DNA from 4 places in the Halomonas sp. ANAO-440 genome. Region 4 is predicted to be linked to each of the others. Evidence: predicted binding sites of a transcription regulator. Region 4 holds the regulator's gene; each other region holds the start of a gene.
What was found. The regulator sigma-54, encoded in region 4, starts transcription at its own class of promoters, with help from an activator protein. The targets are predictions, from matches to a motif close to TGGCACNNNNNTTGCTNT.
Positions count from the first base shown of each region.

Region 1: a site for sigma-54 is predicted at 2,026-2,043, ahead of KZO25_RS19075 (NCS1 family nucleobase:cation symporter-1). Genes of this name have one in related genera too.
Region 2: a site for sigma-54 is predicted at 1,570-1,587, ahead of urtA (urea ABC transporter substrate-binding protein). Genes of this name have one in related genera too.
Region 3: a site for sigma-54 is predicted at 2,760-2,777, ahead of glnA (glutamate--ammonia ligase). Genes of this name have one in related genera too.

Region 1 is NZ_JAHXBV010000046.1:5,163-9,337, reverse strand. Features, by position in the region: gene hydA (dihydropyrimidinase) at 1-597, opposite strand, end outside; gene KZO25_RS19080 (nitrilase-related carbon-nitrogen hydrolase) at 620-1,486, opposite strand; gene KZO25_RS19075 (NCS1 family nucleobase:cation symporter-1) at 2,102-3,613, shown strand; gene KZO25_RS19070 (copper chaperone PCu(A)C) at 3,660-4,151, opposite strand.
Region 2 is NZ_JAHXBV010000007.1:23,972-28,146, reverse strand. Features, by position in the region: gene urtA (urea ABC transporter substrate-binding protein) at 106-1,476, opposite strand; gene KZO25_RS06970 (tripartite tricarboxylate transporter permease) at 1,786-3,285, opposite strand; gene KZO25_RS06965 (tripartite tricarboxylate transporter TctB family protein) at 3,305-3,787, opposite strand; gene KZO25_RS06960 (tripartite tricarboxylate transporter substrate binding protein) at 3,879-4,175, opposite strand, start outside.
Region 3 is NZ_JAHXBV010000028.1:18,924-23,098, reverse strand. Features, by position in the region: gene glnL (nitrogen regulation protein NR(II)) at 1-223, opposite strand, end outside; gene KZO25_RS16560 (DUF4124 domain-containing protein) at 475-1,020, opposite strand; gene glnA (glutamate--ammonia ligase) at 1,212-2,618, opposite strand; gene KZO25_RS16550 (hypothetical protein) at 3,195-3,653, shown strand; gene KZO25_RS16545 (tripartite tricarboxylate transporter permease) at 3,655-4,175, shown strand, end outside.
Region 4 is NZ_JAHXBV010000002.1:187,039-191,213, forward strand. Features, by position in the region: gene ptsN (PTS IIA-like nitrogen regulatory protein PtsN) at 9-485, opposite strand; gene hpf (ribosome hibernation-promoting factor, HPF/YfiA family) at 491-799, opposite strand; gene KZO25_RS01870 (RNA polymerase factor sigma-54) at 909-2,327, opposite strand; gene lptB (LPS export ABC transporter ATP-binding protein) at 2,487-3,212, opposite strand; gene lptA (lipopolysaccharide transport periplasmic protein LptA) at 3,220-3,747, opposite strand; gene lptC (LPS export ABC transporter periplasmic protein LptC) at 3,744-4,175, opposite strand, start outside.

The sequences.
Region 1 (4,175 bases), on a different contig from region 4:
GGCCAGCAGCTTCTGCTGCATGTGGTAGACCAGCTCGCCGTTCTCCGCATGCACCGTGGGCACTGCGCCGAGTTCCAGGCAGCGCGAGAAGCTCTGCACCAGGATGTCATCGGTGGCCATGATGGCTCCCTTGTAGGCCATGAAGTGCTTGAAGCTGTTCACTCCATGCTCACGCACCAGGGCTCCCATCTCCTCCCTGACACTGTCGTCCCACCAGGTGATGGCAACGTGGAAGGCATAATCGCAGGCGGCTTTTTCCGCCCAGCCGCGCCAGATATCAAAGGCCTCCATCAACGACTGCCCGGGGCTCGGAATCACGAAATCGATGATCGAGGTGGTGCCGCCCGCCAGCGCCGCCGCCGTGCCGGTATAGAAATCCTCGCTGGCCACGGTGCCCATGAAGGGCAGCTGCATATGGGTGTGAGGATCGATGCCGCCTGGCATGACGTACATGCCCTCGGCGTCGATGACATCGCCGCCCGGCGGCGCATCGAGACGGTTGCCGATGGCTTGAATCTTGCCGTCTTTACAGAGGATGTCGGCGCGATAGGTGTCGCTGTCGGTGACCACGGTGCCACCGCGAATCAATAGGCTCATGGTGCGTCTCCTGGTGTCGGGATCATTCGCCGTCGGTCAGTCGGGCGTAAGCATCCGGGCGGCGGTCGCGGAAGAACTGCCAGTTGTTGCGCACCTCGCGCACCATATCCAGGTCGATCTCATGGATGAGCAGCTCATCCTCCCTGTCGCTGGCCTGGGCCTCGATCTGGCCGCGGGGGTTGACGATGTAGCTCGAACCGTAGAATTCGCCGATGTTCCATGGCGCTTCGGTACCGACCCGGTTGATGGCGGCGATGAAGCAGCCGTTGGCCGCGGCGGAAGCGGGTTGTTCGAGTTCCCACAGATACTGGGAGAGGCCGGCTACGGTGGCGGAGGGGTTGAAGATCACCTCGGCGCCATTCAAGGCGAGCGCACGCCACCCTTCGGGAAAGTGGCGGTCGTAACAGATGTAGACGCCGATCTTGCCGTAGGCGGTATCGAAGACCGGCCACTCGGACTTGCCGGGCTTGAAGAAGAACTTCTCCCAGAAGCCGGCGACCTGCGGGATATGCGTCTTGTGATACTTGCCGAGATAGCTGCCGTCGGCATCGAACACCGCCGCGGTGTTGTAGTAGACCCCGGTCTCGGTCTCTTCAAAGATCGACACGACCATCACCATGCTGTGCTTGGCGGCCAGCTTCTGCATCAGTTGGCAGGTCGGCCCCTCGGGCACCCGTTCCGCGGCGGCATACCACTTGGGATCCTGGCTGGGACAGAAATAGGGCTGATTGAAGACTTCCTGGAAGCACAGGACCTGCACGCCGGCATCCGCCGCCTGCTGGATCAGCGGCAGGTGTGCCTCGTTCATAGCATCGCGAATCGCCGCGGGTTCCAGGTCGGTACTCGCCTTCAGGCCCATCTGTATCAGGCCGATTTTCATTTTCTGCATGATCGCTTACCCAAGGTTGTGTTTGTTGTCGGGCTCATGCGACTGGACACGACGTCGGCAAGAGCCAAGGTAAAATTCAGAAAACAATAAAGCTGTCACTTCAGTCAGCTTTTTCAAAACTAGTCGGTGATGGCGGCTCCTTCAAGATCTTTTTCTTCGTCCACGAAAGCTTGAAACAACCTATTGTTTTAAAAGGAAAATAAGAAATCTCCTCGTCCTGGAACTCCATTTTGGTGAAATCTTGCTCCGGAAAGGTGCCTTTATGAATTCTTTTTAAATCAATAAAAACAATATCTTAATATATATTCCGCACTAATTTTATTAGCTCGTTAACAAATCTTGAACCATTTTGAAACTTGACTAGCCTGACATGAAGCGTGAAAACGACGTCGTTCTTCCTGGCTTCTCCCGGCCTCATAAAATCCTGTCGATTTCGTCATCTTTTCAGATTATCGAGTGGGTGATGACCTTGAAAAAGTACATCCACAGGGGAGAAAGGTCGCTCTCGGGAGGGCGATTCAAGGGAAAGGGCATAACTTGGGCACGCTTATTGCTTACTGCTCGGTAGGACTATCGGGCAGTTCATGAACCCATCTAGTGACGTGGAGAACAACAATGACCACCAAGTCATCAAGGATGCTGGACAAACAGGGCTTGATCGAACTCGAGGAAGGCGATGATGTTCGTGACAGTCCACGTTTCAATGCGGATATTGCACCCACCAAGGCGCACGAGCGCACCTGGTCGAAATGGAACATTGCCGCCCTGTGGGTGGGTATGTCGATCTGCGTGCCGACCTATACCCTTGGCGGCGTCTTGACCGCCTATTTCGGGCTCAGCGTCGGTGAAGCGCTGCTTGCGATCCTGCTGGCGAATGTCATCGTGTTGATTCCCCTGACCCTCAATGCATTTCCCGGCACCAAGTTCGGCATTCCCTTTCCCGTGGTACTGCGCTCATCGTTCGGGATTCTCGGATCCAACGTACCCTGCCTGATCCGGGCGCTGGTCGGCTGCGGCTGGTTCGGCGTGCAGACGATGTTCGGGGGCCTTGCCATCCACCTGTTGCTGTCGACGATCTTTCCCCCCTGGCAGGCGCTGGGAGGGATCGGCGAAGTCATAGGCTTCTTCATCTTCGGCGCCATGAACCTCTATGTGGTGATCCGCGGCGCCGAATCGATCAAGTGGCTGGAGACACTGGCAGCCCCGCTGCTGCTGGCGGTCGGAATCGGATTGATGTTCTGGGCCTGGCCACACATGTCGATGACCGAGCTCTTGCTGCAGCCGCCATCTCGCCCCGAAGGGGCGCCGGTCTATGGTTATTTCTTCGCCGGCCTGACGGCCATGGTCGGCTTCTGGGCTACCCTGTCGCTCAACATTCCCGATTTCAGTCGCTTCGCCAAGAGCCAGAAGGACCAGATCGTCGGCCAGGTGCTGGGCCTGCCGTTGACCATGTTCTTCTTCGCTGCCCTCGGTGTGGTCATGACAGCAGCCTCGGAATCGCTGGTCGGCCAGACCGTCGCCGACCCGGTCAGCCTGATCGGTATGATCAACAATCCATTCTGGGTCAGCCTCGCCATGGTAATGATCATCATCGCCACCATCTCGACCAATACGGCGGCCAATATCGTCTCGCCAACCAATGATTTCCAGAACGTCGCGCCACGCTACATCGACCACACCCGCGGCGTTCTGATCACCGGGGCATTCGGGGTGGCGCTGATGGGCTACGACTTGATGCAGAAGGCGGGGATCCTCACCTCCGGTGTGTCCCTCGAGAGCATGTACTCCAACTGGCTGCTGGGATACTCCAGCTTGCTGGGGCCAATCGCCGGCGTCATGGCGGTTGACTACTTCCTGATCAAGCGCCAACGACTCGACGTGCCGAGCCTCTATCAGGACGGGAAGGCCTATCCCGCCATCAACATTGCCGGCTTTATCGCCTTCGGCATACCCGTCTCGCTGACCCTGCTATCGCTGACCACCGGCACCATGTTCTGGTTCTACGACTATGGCTGGTTTACCGGTTCGATTCTTGGTGCCGTGATCTACTACGTAGCCAGCATGGCTCTCTCACCGGTCAGCCAGACCGTGCAGGCAACCGCCATCGACGTAGAGCGGCGGCTGTAGCAAGAGCGAGCGGCCTGGCGCCACTTGCCAGGCACTCGCTGGGGCATCAATGGCGGTGCCGATGCAGTAGCTCCCCTGCATCGGCACGGCCATCGCCTGCGCTCTGGACCCGCACATGGATGTCGATCTCCCCACGCTCGGCAAATGTCAGGGTCATGGGGAAGCTGTCCCCCTCGCGCAGCGGCGCGACAAGGTCCAGCAGCATCAGGTGGTATCCGCCGCCCGGGCGCATGGTCAGCAAGGTGCTGGCAGGCACTTCGATCTGCGGTACCGGAAACATCCGCATGGTACTACCGTCCATGGCCATGTCATGAAGCTCGACGGTAGCGCTGACGGGCGTGCTCGCTTCCACCAATACATCTGGGTCCTCGCTGGCGATGGAGATATCCACGTAGACGGCAGCGTGATCAACGCTGGGTGGAGACGGGGTCGCAAAGGGATGGGTTATCAACAGGTCGTTCAGCCGATACTCCTGTGCCATGGCCGGGGCGGACATCGACAGGGCGGTAGCCAGCATCAGCAAAAACAGAGAACGCATAATTGGAAATCCTTGTGCTGCTTG
Region 2 (4,175 bases), on a different contig from region 4:
CATCGGAGCTTTCCTCTGGATAGAGACGAGAAGGCCTCTGGATAGAGACAAGATGGCGTGCGTCCCGCCGCCCGGCTGGGCGGCGGGGAAATCGACTCACTCGATTTATTCGGCCAAGGCAGCCTCGGCTTCTTCGGCCGCAGTGCTGCCGCCGCAGGAGCCGGTGGCGACATTGAAGTTGCCGCAGCGCATCGGTGCACGCCAGTCGGCAATCAGGTCACGGGAGCCCGGCAGGTAGTCGGACCAGGCATCGCCGGCCACGGTGGAAGGTGTCCGCCAGACCACGTCGAACTGGCCATTATCCTGGATCTCACCGATCAGCACCGGCTTGGTGATGTGGTGGTTGGGCATCATCGCCGCATAGCCGCCGGTCAGGTTGGGTACGGTGACACCGATGATCGCCTCCTTGATCGCGTCGACGTCGGTGGTACCGGCCTTGCGCACCGCCTCGGCCCACATGTTGAAGCCGATGTAGTGAGCCTCCATGGGATCGTTGGTCACCGCCTCCTCGTCGCCGGTGTAATCGATCCAGGCGTCGATGAAGTCATAGTTTTCATCGGTGTCGACGCTCATGAAGTAGTTCCAGGCGGCCAGGTGGCCGACCAACGGGCCAGTGTTGATCCCGGTCAGCTCCTGCTCGCCCACCGAGAATGCGACCACCGGGATATCCGCAGCGTCAACGCCTTGGTTGGCCAGTTCCGTATAGAAAGGCACGTTGGCATCCCCGTTGATGGTGGACACCACCGCGGTCTTCTTGCCCTCGCTACCGAAGCGACGAATATCCGAGACGATGTTCTGCCAGTCGGAGTGACCGAAGGGCGTGTAGTTGATCATGATGTCGTCGTCGGCCACCCCGTGTTCCTCCTTGAGGAAGGCCTCGAGGATACGGTTGGTGGTGCGCGGATAGACATAGTCGGTGCCGGCCAGCACCCAGCGCTCTACGCCCACCTCGTTCAGCAGGTACTCGACGGCGGGAATGGCCTGCTGGTTGGGCGCCGCTCCGGTATAGAAGACGTTCTCGGAGGACTCCTCACCCTCATACTGCACCGGATAGAACAGCAGGCCGTTGAGCTCCTCGAAGACGGGCAGCACGGCCTTGCGCGAGACCGAGGTCCAGTTGCCGAAGACCACATCGACTTCATGCTGGGCCAGCAACTCGCGGGCACGCTCGGCGAACAGCGGCCAGTTGGAGGCCGGGTCGACCACCACCGCCTCGAGCTGGCGGCCCAGCAGGCCGCCCTGCTCGTTCTGCTGCTCGATCAGCATTTCCACGGTGTCCTTGAGCACCGTCTCGCTGATCGCCATGGTGCCGGACAGCGAGTGGAGAATGCCCACCTTGATCGGTTCTTCCGCCAGCGCCTGGGCGCTGAAACCAAGGCTGGCAGTGGTAACCAGTGCGGCAGCCGCCAGCCGTGAAGGACGAAGATAGGGATGGAGATAGGGACGGGACAGGACCTTGCGTCGGGATTCGTTCACTTGTCACTCCTTGCACCTTCCTGCGGGAAGGTTTCATTGTGATGGCATCGCACTGGGTCAAAGGACCGTCCGTGCGGGTCTCAGCCATCAGTCTTTGCAAGGCCTGCGCCACCCTCACGCAAAAATCGTAAATCTTTTAAATTTCAATACATTGGAAACACCAGCCAGGACCATTCACATATCCCTCGGCACTACCGTGGTGCAGACAGAGTCCCCTTTCTCCGCACTTCCCGCACCGTTCGCGTGCAGGGCACACAAAAAAGGGGCACCGGTCTGCACCGGCACCCCAACATCAAAACCCTGGCGCGATCATGTCCGTGCGCGGCGCGCCTTTGCCAGGCCCTGCTTCACCACTGGAAGCAGCAGCGACAGCGCGGCGATGATCAGCAGCCACATGGAGATCGGCTTGTCGATGAAGATCATCCAGTCACCACCCGAGATCTGCAGCGCCCGGCGCATGGATTCTTCCATGATGGCACCGAGGATCAGCGCCAGGATCAGCGGCGCCGCCGGGAAGCCGAACAGGCGCATGCCGAGTCCCACCAGGCCGAATCCCAGCAGCAGGAGCAGATCGAAGACGCTGAAGCTCATGCCGTAGACCCCCACCATGCAGAAGATCAGGATCAGGGCGAGCAGCAGCGGACGCGGCATCTCGAGGATCTTGGCGATATAGGGAATCAGCGGCAGGTTGAGTACCAGCAGGAAGATGTTGCCGATGTACATACTGGCGATGACGCCCCAGAACACGTCGGGACGGTCGACCAGCATGGCCGGCCCCGGGCTGACGCCCATGACCAGCAGCGCACCCAGCAGCACCGCCGTGGTGCCGGAACCGGGCACGCCAAGCGTCAGCAGCGGGACAAAGGAGCCGGTACAGGCGGCATTGTTGGCCGCCTCGGGGGCCGCGACGCCCTTGATATTGCCCTTGCCGAAGGTATCCCCATCCTTGGCCAGGCGCTTTTCCATGCTGTAGCCGAGGAATGAACCGATAGTGGCACCGGCCCCAGGCAATACGCCGGTGAAGAAACCGAGCACGGAGCTGCGGGCGATGGGCGGCGCGATCTCGCGAACCTCGCTTCGGCTCAGCTTCAGCGAACCGATGGCATTGCGCGGCTGCTCCTTGCCCCCACCACCGCGCAGCAGCATGTAGAACACTTCAGCCAGCGCGAAGATACCCAGCGCCACCACCAGGAAGTCGATACCGTCGAGGAGATGAGCAGTGCCGAAGGTGAATCGCTCCGTGCCGGTCTGAAGGTCGATGCCCATGATCGAGATCATCACCCCTATCACGGCAGCGATCAGTCCCTTGACCAGTGATTTGTCGGAGAGCGACACCACCGCGGTGAGCCCCAGCACCATCAGCGAGAAGTACTCGGCCGGCCCGAAGCTGACCGCGACCTTCGACAGCATCGGTGCCACCAGCATCAGGAAGACGATGGAGATGGTGCCGCCGACGAAGGACGCATAGGCGGCAATGGCCAGGGCCTTGCCCGCCAGCCCCTGCTTGGCCATTGGATAGCCGTCGAACGAGGTCGCCACGGTACCGGCGACGCCCGGCGCGTTGAGCAGGATCGATGAACTCGAGCCACCGAAGATGGCACCGTAGTAGACCCCTGCCATCAGGATCAGGCCGGACGAGGGTTCCATGGCAAAGGTGATCGGGATCATCAGCGCCAGGGCACTGATCGGACCCAGGCCCGGCAGCATGCCGATGATGGTGCCGGCAAAGACCCCGGCGAAGACGTAGGCGATGTTCATCGGCTCCAGCGCGATACCGAAGCCGTACATCAGGTTGTTCAGAGATTCCATGGGAGACTCCGGGCCGTGGTCAGAGCGGCAGCAAACCGGTGGGCAGATAGACACCCATGATCCGAGTCATGGTCAGGTAGAGAGTCAGCACGACGCCCAGCGAGGTGGCAAGGTTGACCCCATGGCGGCGATAGCCGTAGTACCAGGCCAGCCCGAAGACCAGCGATACGGAGGCCAGCACGAAGCCTACCGGCACCAGCAGCAGCGCGTAGGCCACGATGGCCAGGGTGGTCACGATGACCCGCGACCATGGCTTCAGCAGCAGCGGGGCGGCCTGCTCTTCGGGGTCCAGCTCCTCGGGTACGTCCTGTGACTTGGGCTTCTCCAGGAACAACAGCAGGGACAGGCCCAGCAGCGTGAAGCCCAGCACCTTGGGGAAGAGATCGGAGTCGATCGGCCTTGGCAGAGGAAAGGGACGGATCTGCCAGGCCATGGCCAGGTAGCCTACCGCTAGCGCGGCCAGCACCAGAGCAATGATCTGGTTGGAATTGAGTCGAGTCATGGCGGACCTCGAGCCTGAGGGGCTCAAGCAGTGCTGAAGGTACGGACGAGAGCCCCGTTGCGGGGCCCTCGCCGACGATGGCTCGTAACGGTTACTCGCCGAGCAGACCGAGTTCGCTCAGGACTTCGCTGAAGAGTTCCTTCTGCGCATCGAGGAACTCACCGAACTCCTCGCTGGACTGGTAGGCGTCGAGCCAGCCCAACTGGTCACGGGCATCCTGCCAGCCTTCGGTCTCCTGCATGCGGGCAAACAGGTCCTCGTAGTAGGCCACCGCCTCGGCCGGCATGTCCGGGGCACCCATCACGCCACGCCAGATGTCGAAGGTGTAGTCGATGCCCTGCTCCTGGTAGGTCGGAATGTCGGCCAGGACGCCGCCCATACGTTCGGG
Region 3 (4,175 bases), on a different contig from region 4:
CATCATCGCGTGACTTGGCCAGCACCGCGCTCATGCCATCGTCCTCGGTGACCAGCGTCGACAGCCGCATCCCCTTCACGCGCCCAAGACTTACCGCCAGCAGTGCTTCAGCGGCGGGGTTCATCCAGCTCAGGCGCAGGCTGCCATCCAGTAGCAGCACCGCAGTGGTGAGGTGTTCCATCAGACGTCGATGCATTGGTCTTCTCTTGGTGTGAACACGCACCCGTTTCGCGCAGCCGGCGAAACCCCTGTGCAAGCCAGGATTCCTGTAACTACCCTAGCCACTCCTAGCTAAAGCAAGAACCGCGCCAATCTTGAAACCCACGGCTTGGCGCCGTTTCAGGGCATCGTGGCGGCCATGACCTGCACTATCATGGTGCAATAAAGAAGTGTCCACCAGCGTGGGGCGGGGAATCGCTCACCCTTGGGGCACGGGTGGGTGAAAGGAGGGCGAACCGGGGAACCGAGCCCGCCTCAACCGGCAGGAGATCGCCGAACATGGAGCGTCACCGGCTGGGTGCGATGGCGAATCTCACCGACCCCATCCAGCAGCTCAGCCTGGATCACGTACTGGCCACGATCGAGATCGGTGAGCATGAAGACAGCGGTGTGCATCGCGGTCTGGCTCACCCTGCCGTTCACCAGCAACCGGGCCTGATGGTCGGGCCGCAGCTCAGGCTCGATGGTAAGCTCCACCTGCACGTTGCCTGCATGGCTGGCGGCCAGCTCAGCGCCATTCGCTGGCGAAGCGATACGAAAGACATCGTAGGGCATGAAGGGCTGGCCCGGGGATGCGCTGGCACGCGGCGCAACGCCCTCCACCCGCGGCGGCTCTGCACTTCCGGGTAGCTCCCGGGAGGGCACCACCGTGAGCGGCGCGAGCTCCACCGGCTCGCCACCTCCGCCCGGACTGTCGGTGAAGATCACGTTGCCCTGGGAGTCGACGGTGCGATAGATAGTTGTCGCCAGGGCAGAGGAGGCGACCAGCAGCCCAATGATTACCAAAAGCGCCTTCTTCATGAGGATCGGTCTCCTTCGTCAGCGCCCCGTATCGGTTGGACGTCACGGTCGGCTGCCTGTCGTATCAAGCCATGGAGTCCAGTGTACGACAAAAAGGGGCTCCGCCTAGATGAACGGAGCCCCTTTGATTGTCAGACACCGAAGCGTCCGAGCGCCCGATCCGCCTTGCCGGACCGGGCGCGCAGCATGCCTCAGCAGCTGTAGTACATGTCGAATTCGACCGGATGCGTACTCATGCGGATACGCTCCACGTCTTCCATCTTGAGCTCGATATAGGCATCGATCATGTCATCCGTGAAGACGCCACCCTCGGTGAGGAAGGCACGATCGGCATCCAGCGCCTCCAGGGCCTGATCCAGGCTACTGGCCACGGTCGGAACCTTCTTGCCCTCTTCCGGCGGCAGGTCGTACAGGTTCTTGTCCATGGCATCGCCGGGGTGGATCTTGTTCTTGATACCGTCGATACCCGCCATCAGCATCGCCGCGAAGCACAGGTAAGGGTTGGCGGTCGGATCCGGGAAACGGCACTCGACGCGCTTGCCCTTGGGGCTGGCGGTGTAAGGAATGCGAATGGAAGCGGAGCGGTTGCGAGCACTGTAGGCCAGCATGACCGGCGCCTCGAAGCCAGGAACCAGACGCTTGTAGGAGTTGGTCGAGGCATTGGTGAAGGCGTTCAGGGCACGGGCGTGCTTGATGATACCGCCGATGTAGTAAAGCGCCATTTCAGACAGTCCGGCGTACTGGTCACCGGCGAACTGGTTGACGCCATCCTTCCAGAAGGACTGATGCACGTGCATGCCTGAACCGTTGTCACCAACCAGCGGCTTGGGCATGAAGGTCGCAGTCTTGCCATAGGCGTGAGCCACGTTATGCACGACGTACTTCATCTCCTGAAGCTCGTCGGCCTTCTTCACCAGGGTGTTGAACTTGACGCCGATCTCGTTCTGGCCGGCGTTGGCCACCTCGTGGTGATGCACTTCGACGGTCTGGCCGATGGCCTCCAGGGTGTTGCACATGGCGCCGCGAATATCGTGGAAGCTGTCCACCGGCGGCACCGGGAAGTAGCCTCCCTTGACCCGCGGACGGTGGGCCAGGTTGCCACCCTCGACCTGACGGTCGGTGGACCAGGCGCCCTCTTCAGAGGAGATCTTGAACATCGCCCCTTCGATATCGGTCTTCCAGTGCACCTCATCGAAGATGAAGAATTCCGGCTCCGGGCCGAAGAAGGCGGTGTCGCCCAGGCCGCTGGACTGCAGGTAGGCTTCCGCCCGCTTGGCGATTGAGCGCGGGTCGCGCTCGTAGCCCTGCATGGTGGCGGGCTCGATGATGTCGCAGCGCAGCACGATGGTGGCGTCTTCGGTGAACGGATCGAGGAAGGCGGTACCGTCTTCCGGGCGCAGGATCATGTCCGACTCGTTGATGCCCTTCCAGCCGGAGATGGAGGAGCCATCGAACATCTGCCCGTTCTCGAAAAATTCGTCGTCCACGTCACGCGCGGGGATGGTGACGTGCTGCTCCTTGCCTTTGGTGTCGGTGAAGCGCAGGTCAACCCACTTCACGTCGTTTTCTTCGATCAGGGCGAGAGTCTTGGCAGACATAATGTCCTCCATTTGAGCGAGTTTGGCTCGATTCGTTGGCTGATGGTCCACTGGCACTGGCATCGACCCAGCGCATGTTGTAGCACGCTGTGAGCTTGGTGCCCACGATCACCATGCGCAGGCATGGGAGCTGGCCAACCTAATGCAGGCAGCGTGCCAACACTGCACCATCACAACCCATAATTTTTTTATCCATATGTTTTAAAATGTTTTTTTGATTCTTGCGAATACCCTTCCTTGCACCAGAAACGCTACCCGAGCCATATGGCAGGAAGGAGAAGGATGTTTTTGCACCACAATTGACCATGATCAGCGCCTTCTGCACCGCATTGATGCACTATTTTCACCCAACCCCTGCTGTATAGTGGCTGTATGGTCAAGAACCATCCGCCCCATTAACGTTTAATTTCCGTCGCAGCCAGTGTTTGAGGGGGTGCCCCGCAGCAGATAGTGTCGTCGGCTAGCCATTTTGTCAGCAAAACAATACGTGGAAGGCAGTGAATTCAAGCAAACTTTCTGTTCAAGACATTTGCTGCCCGCCTCGAACCGTCACCCACACCACAAGACCTACACCACATGACCGATATGCCACGCAAGAATTTCTGGTCTGGAATCGGTGTTGCCGCCATCGCGGTGCTGCTCCTCGCCTGGGTCATTCCCACCTACGGCGGCCGCGGCTTCGCCATCGGCATGCCGCCCAAGGCGCTGGCCACCCTCGGCGCCTGGCTGATGCTCGGCTGCGCCGGCCTGCTGACCCTGGTCAGCGCCATAGCGCTCAAGCGCGCCGGAAAGCCCTTCTTCTCCATTCCGCCGGCCGGCCACCTCTGGCATCAGGTATGGCCGTTCCTGTATGTGCTGGGCTTCATCGTGCTGATCGATCGCTTCCCGTTGACCTGGGTCGCACCGCTGCTGATCGGCGGCCTGCTGCTGCTGCTCGGTGAACGACGCTGGTATGTGGTGGTGCTCACCGCCACGATCCCGGCGGCCGGCCTCTATGGCCTGACCGCCCATCTGATGCGCATTGGAGTGGTGTGACATGATCGGTTTCGACGCCATTCTCGCCTCCTTCGCGGCGGCCCTGCACTACGAATCCATCGCCATCATCCTTGGCGGCGTGCTGCTCGGCTATATTGTCGGTGTCATTCCCGGCCTCAACCGGGCCGTGGCCATCGCCATCGCCATTCCGCTGACCTTCTACATGTCGGCCTATGCCGCCATCGCCTTCCTGATCGGCCTGTCCAAGGGCACCGCCGCCGGCAGTGCCGTCTCGGCCATCCTGCTCAATACGCCCGGCGAGCCCTCATCGGCGGCCACCTGCCTCGATGGTTATCCCATGGCCCGCGACGGCAAGCCGCGCAAGGCACTCAAGGTAGGCCTGCTGGCCTCGGTAATCGGCGATCTGCTGGCCACCCTGCTGTTGATTGCGGTGGCCATTCCGTTCGCGTCGGTGGCGCTGAAGTTCGGCCCCTACGAGCTGGCCGCCATCCTGATCTTTGCGCTGGTCTTCATTGCCGCCATGGCCGGGGGGTCGTTCCTCAAGGGACTGGCGGCCGGCGG
Region 4 (4,175 bases):
CGGGAAGGTCAGAGCGGCGTCGGCGTCTGTCGTCGAATGGCTTCAATGAGCCGCTCGTGGAGCTCACGTTGGCTGTTGCTCTTGCGCAGTGCCACTCGAGTGTCGACATCGTTCATGATGCTGGCCACCTGGCTGAGTAGCGCCAGATGTGTATCGTCCGCCTCTTCCGGGACCAGCAGTACGAAGACCAGGTCGACCGGCTCTCCGTCGATGGCGTCGAAATCGATAGGCTCCGCCAGCTGGAGGAAGGCCGCGACCGGACTGTGACAGTGGGGGCTCCTGGCGTGAGGAATGGCCACCCCATTGCCGATGCCCGTGCTACCGAGGCGTTCTCTGCCGATCAGGCGGGCAAAGACTTCCTGGCTGTCGAGGCTCGGCGTGTTCTGTGCGATGAAGGTGCTGAAGAATTCCAGCACCCGTTTCTTGCTGCCACCGGGGACGCCGAACAAGGCGCGCTCCGGCGGCAGAATGGTTTCCAGTGTCATGGCAATCAGCGAATGCCGGCGCCCTGGGCGCGGGCCTGGGCTTTTTCCTTGTGTTTGACCAGTTGACGGTCGAGCTTGTCGGTCAGTGCGTCAATAGCGGCGTACATGTCGGGATCGGTGGCCTCGGCATGAAGGTCGGCGCCGGCAGCATGCAGGGTGCAGGCGGCCAGTTGACGCTCCTTCTCTACCGAAAGCGTGACCTGGACGTTGGTGATGTTGTCGTAGTGGCGCTGCACGCGGGTCAGTTTTTCGCTGACGTAGTCACGCAGGGCATCGGTCAGTTCCACATGGTGGCCGGTAATATTGACTTGCATGACAGGCTCCTTCGTCCTTCGGGTGGTGCCTCGATTGTAACCCTTTTTGAGGCCCTGCAAACCCCTCCCTTTCCGGTTTCCTGCGAAGGGTCAAGAGAGCGGGCTGGGGTCAGCGAAATCGCTTGCGCTCGCTTGAGGAGGGTATGCCCAACGCTTCCCGGTACTTGGCGACGGTTCGCCGCGCAACGCGGATGCCGTCCTCGGCCAGCAGATCGACCAGGCGACTGTCCGACAGCGGCTTGCGGGGCGGCTCGTCCTGTACCAGCTTGCGGATCCGGGCACGGATCGCGGTGCTGGAATAGGCGTCGCCTTCGCCTTCTCCGCCGCCGACATGGCTGGAGAAGAAGAACTTGAGTTCGAACACGCCGCGCGGCGTGTGGATGAATTTCTGGGTCGTTACGCGAGAGATGGTCGACTCATGCATATCCACGGCCTGGGCAATATCAGCCAGTATCAGTGGCCGCATGGCCTCCTCCCCCTGCTCGAGAAAGTCGAGCTGGCGGGCCATGATCTCGCGGCCGACCCGCAGCAGGGTGTCGTTCCGGCTGGCCAGGCTCTTCATCAGCCAGCGCGCCTCCTGAAGGTGATCCTTGAGAAACTGGTTGTCCTGGCTCTTGTCGGCGCGCCTTACCAGGGCCACGTAATCGGGCTGGATGCGCAGTCTTGGCAGGGCGTCGGCGTTGAGCTCGACACGCCAGCCGCGCTCGTCATGGCGAGCGAGCAGGTCGGGGGTGATGTAATTGCCACTCACCTCGGCGAACTCGCTGCCCGGGCGCGGGTCCAGCGAGCGAATCAGACCGATCACCTCCTCCAGGGCCTCATCGTCCAGCCCCAGGCGGCGCTTGAGCAGTCGGCGATCGTCGCTGGCCAGGGCTTCGAGGAACTGGCGGACGAGGCGCCTGGCCTGGGGGAGCAGCGGGGTGTCGTCGGGTAGTGCCGCGAGCTGCAGCATCAGGCATTCACGCAGGTCCCGGGCAAAGACACCGGTAGGTTCGAATTGCTGCAGACGCAGCAGCACCTGCTCGACCTCCCGGGTTGGCAGGCCCTCGAGGCCCTGCTGGCGAAGCCCGTCGCGAATCTCTTCCAGCGGCTGCGCCAGGTAGCCGGTGCCGTCCACGGCATCGATCAGGCTCTCGGCGATCTGGCGCTGGCGCTCGCTGAGATCGGTCATCGCGAGCTGCCAGATCAGGTGGCTGGCCAGGCTCTGCCCGGCGGCCTGGCGTTCAAAATCAGGTCCTTCGCCGCTGCCCGAGCTGGCGCCATGGTCGGGGTAGGTGTCAGACCAGTCGCTGTCGGTGGAAAGTTCAGAGGGAATTTCGCTGGCCCAATCGTCGTCTTGGACCGCTTCGGCGGTCTGTTCGCCGAAGCCGTCGTCGAGTTCCAGCATGGGGTTGGTTTCCAGCGCCTGCTGGATCTCCTGACGCAGATCGAGCGTCGAGAGCTGCAGCAGCGCAATCGCCTGCTGCAGTTGGGGCGTCATGGTCAGCTGAGTGCCGACACGGAGTTGCAAGGATGCTTTCATGGCCATGAGAATAGGGGGCTCATCTGCCGAAAAAAACCACCCTAGCCCCCAATGGTTCGACTTGCAAGTGGTTTGAGTGCAATAAGCATGCCATCCGCAATTTCCGTGCCGAATATGCATGTTTATATTGACAGCAGGCAGTTGTGTTGATTCGAGTCGCCAGGTTTAGAGACGGAAGTCCTCGCCGAGATAGACCTCACGCACCCTGCGGTTGGCGAGAATGGCATTGGCATCACCTTCCGCAATGATCTGCCCGTCTCCGACGATGTAGGCGGTATTGCAGATATCCAATGTCTCGCGCACGTTGTGGTCGGTGATCAGGACGCCGATATCACGCGCCTTGAGCTGACGGATGATGCCTTTGATTTCACCAACGGAAATAGGATCCACGCCAGCGAAAGGCTCATCGAGCAGGATGAAGGCCGGCTCGGTGGCCAGCGCCCTGGCGATCTCCACCCGTCGCCGTTCGCCGCCAGACAGGCTCATGCCGAGATTGTTGCGGATATGGGTAACATGAAAGTCTTCCAGCAGCTCTTCCAAGCGCGCATGACGGCCTCGTCGGTCCAGGTCCTTGCGCGTCTCGAGAATGGCCATGATGTTATCCGCCACCGAGAGCTTGCGAAAGATCGAGGCTTCCTGGGGAAGGTAGCCAATGCCGGCGCGGGCTCGCTCATGCATGGCCGACCCGCTCAGGTCCAGGTCGTCGATATGCACTTCACCGGCGTCGGCGCGGACCAGGCCAACGATCATGTAGAACGAAGTGGTCTTGCCGGCACCGTTGGGGCCGAGAAGGCCGACGATGCTGCCCTGCTCGATGGAGAGGCTGATGTCGTGTACCACACGGCGACGCTTGTAGCTCTTGGCCAGGTGAGTGGCTCTCAGGGTCTTCATTACCACGTCAGCGCTCCGGTTGCAGGGTCATGCGAATCCGCTGGCGCCCTTCGACACCTTCGCTCTCGGCACGAGCCTGAACCACGCGGCGATCGAGGAAGTACTCCAGATAGCCGCCATCGAAGGTATCGCCCCGCTGATGCAGCTCGGCCCTGTCGATCAGTTCGACGCGGCGCTCGGCGACATGATAGATGATGGTTCGCCCCCAGCCACGCACCACGGGTTCGTCCGGGTCGGGCTGCTGCTCGATATAGGCGCGCTCGCCGGTGGCGATGGCGCGAGTCAGTTCGCCAGCCTGGTTGCGGCGGATCTCGACCCGGTTGCCGGTCAGTTGCATGGTCCCCTGGCGAATGTCCACGTCACCGGTATAGACGGCGGTGCCGGCGGTGTCGTCGAGATCGAGCTGGTCGGCCTCGACTTCGATAGGTTGGTCGGCGTCTCGCTGCTGGGCCAGGACCGGGCCGCTTCCCCACGCCATGCCAACCAGCGCCAGGGCGATTAGCATGCGGGCGGTTGGGAACTTGAATTGCTTCATGGCGTGACATCCTCTGGTTCGATGGCTTCGGCCTGGCCCTGCTGGGCGCGCTCCGGGGGGTGGTGGCCGCGAACATTGTCGGTCAAACGTGACCGGTTGTCATGGATCCAGGCATCGAAGCGGTCGCCGCGCATGTGTTGGGGGGGCTGCTGGAGCAGTGCCGGGGTGTCGCTCCAGGCGTGCCCGACATTGGCGTCGAAGTGCAATATTTCTGTGTCGAGCTGCCAGCGTTCCTCGGGGGCGAACAGTCGGGCGTTGCCGGTCAGTGTCAGTGGATTGCCCCCGGGGCCAAGTCGCCCTTCGTCGCCGTTGGCAATCCAGCGCCTACCCTCTCGATCGATCAAGTGGGCCACCGGGGTTACCGCTCGGGTGACATCATCGTGAGGAGTATGCACCAGGCGCGGGCTGTCCAGGCGCTGGTGGGCACG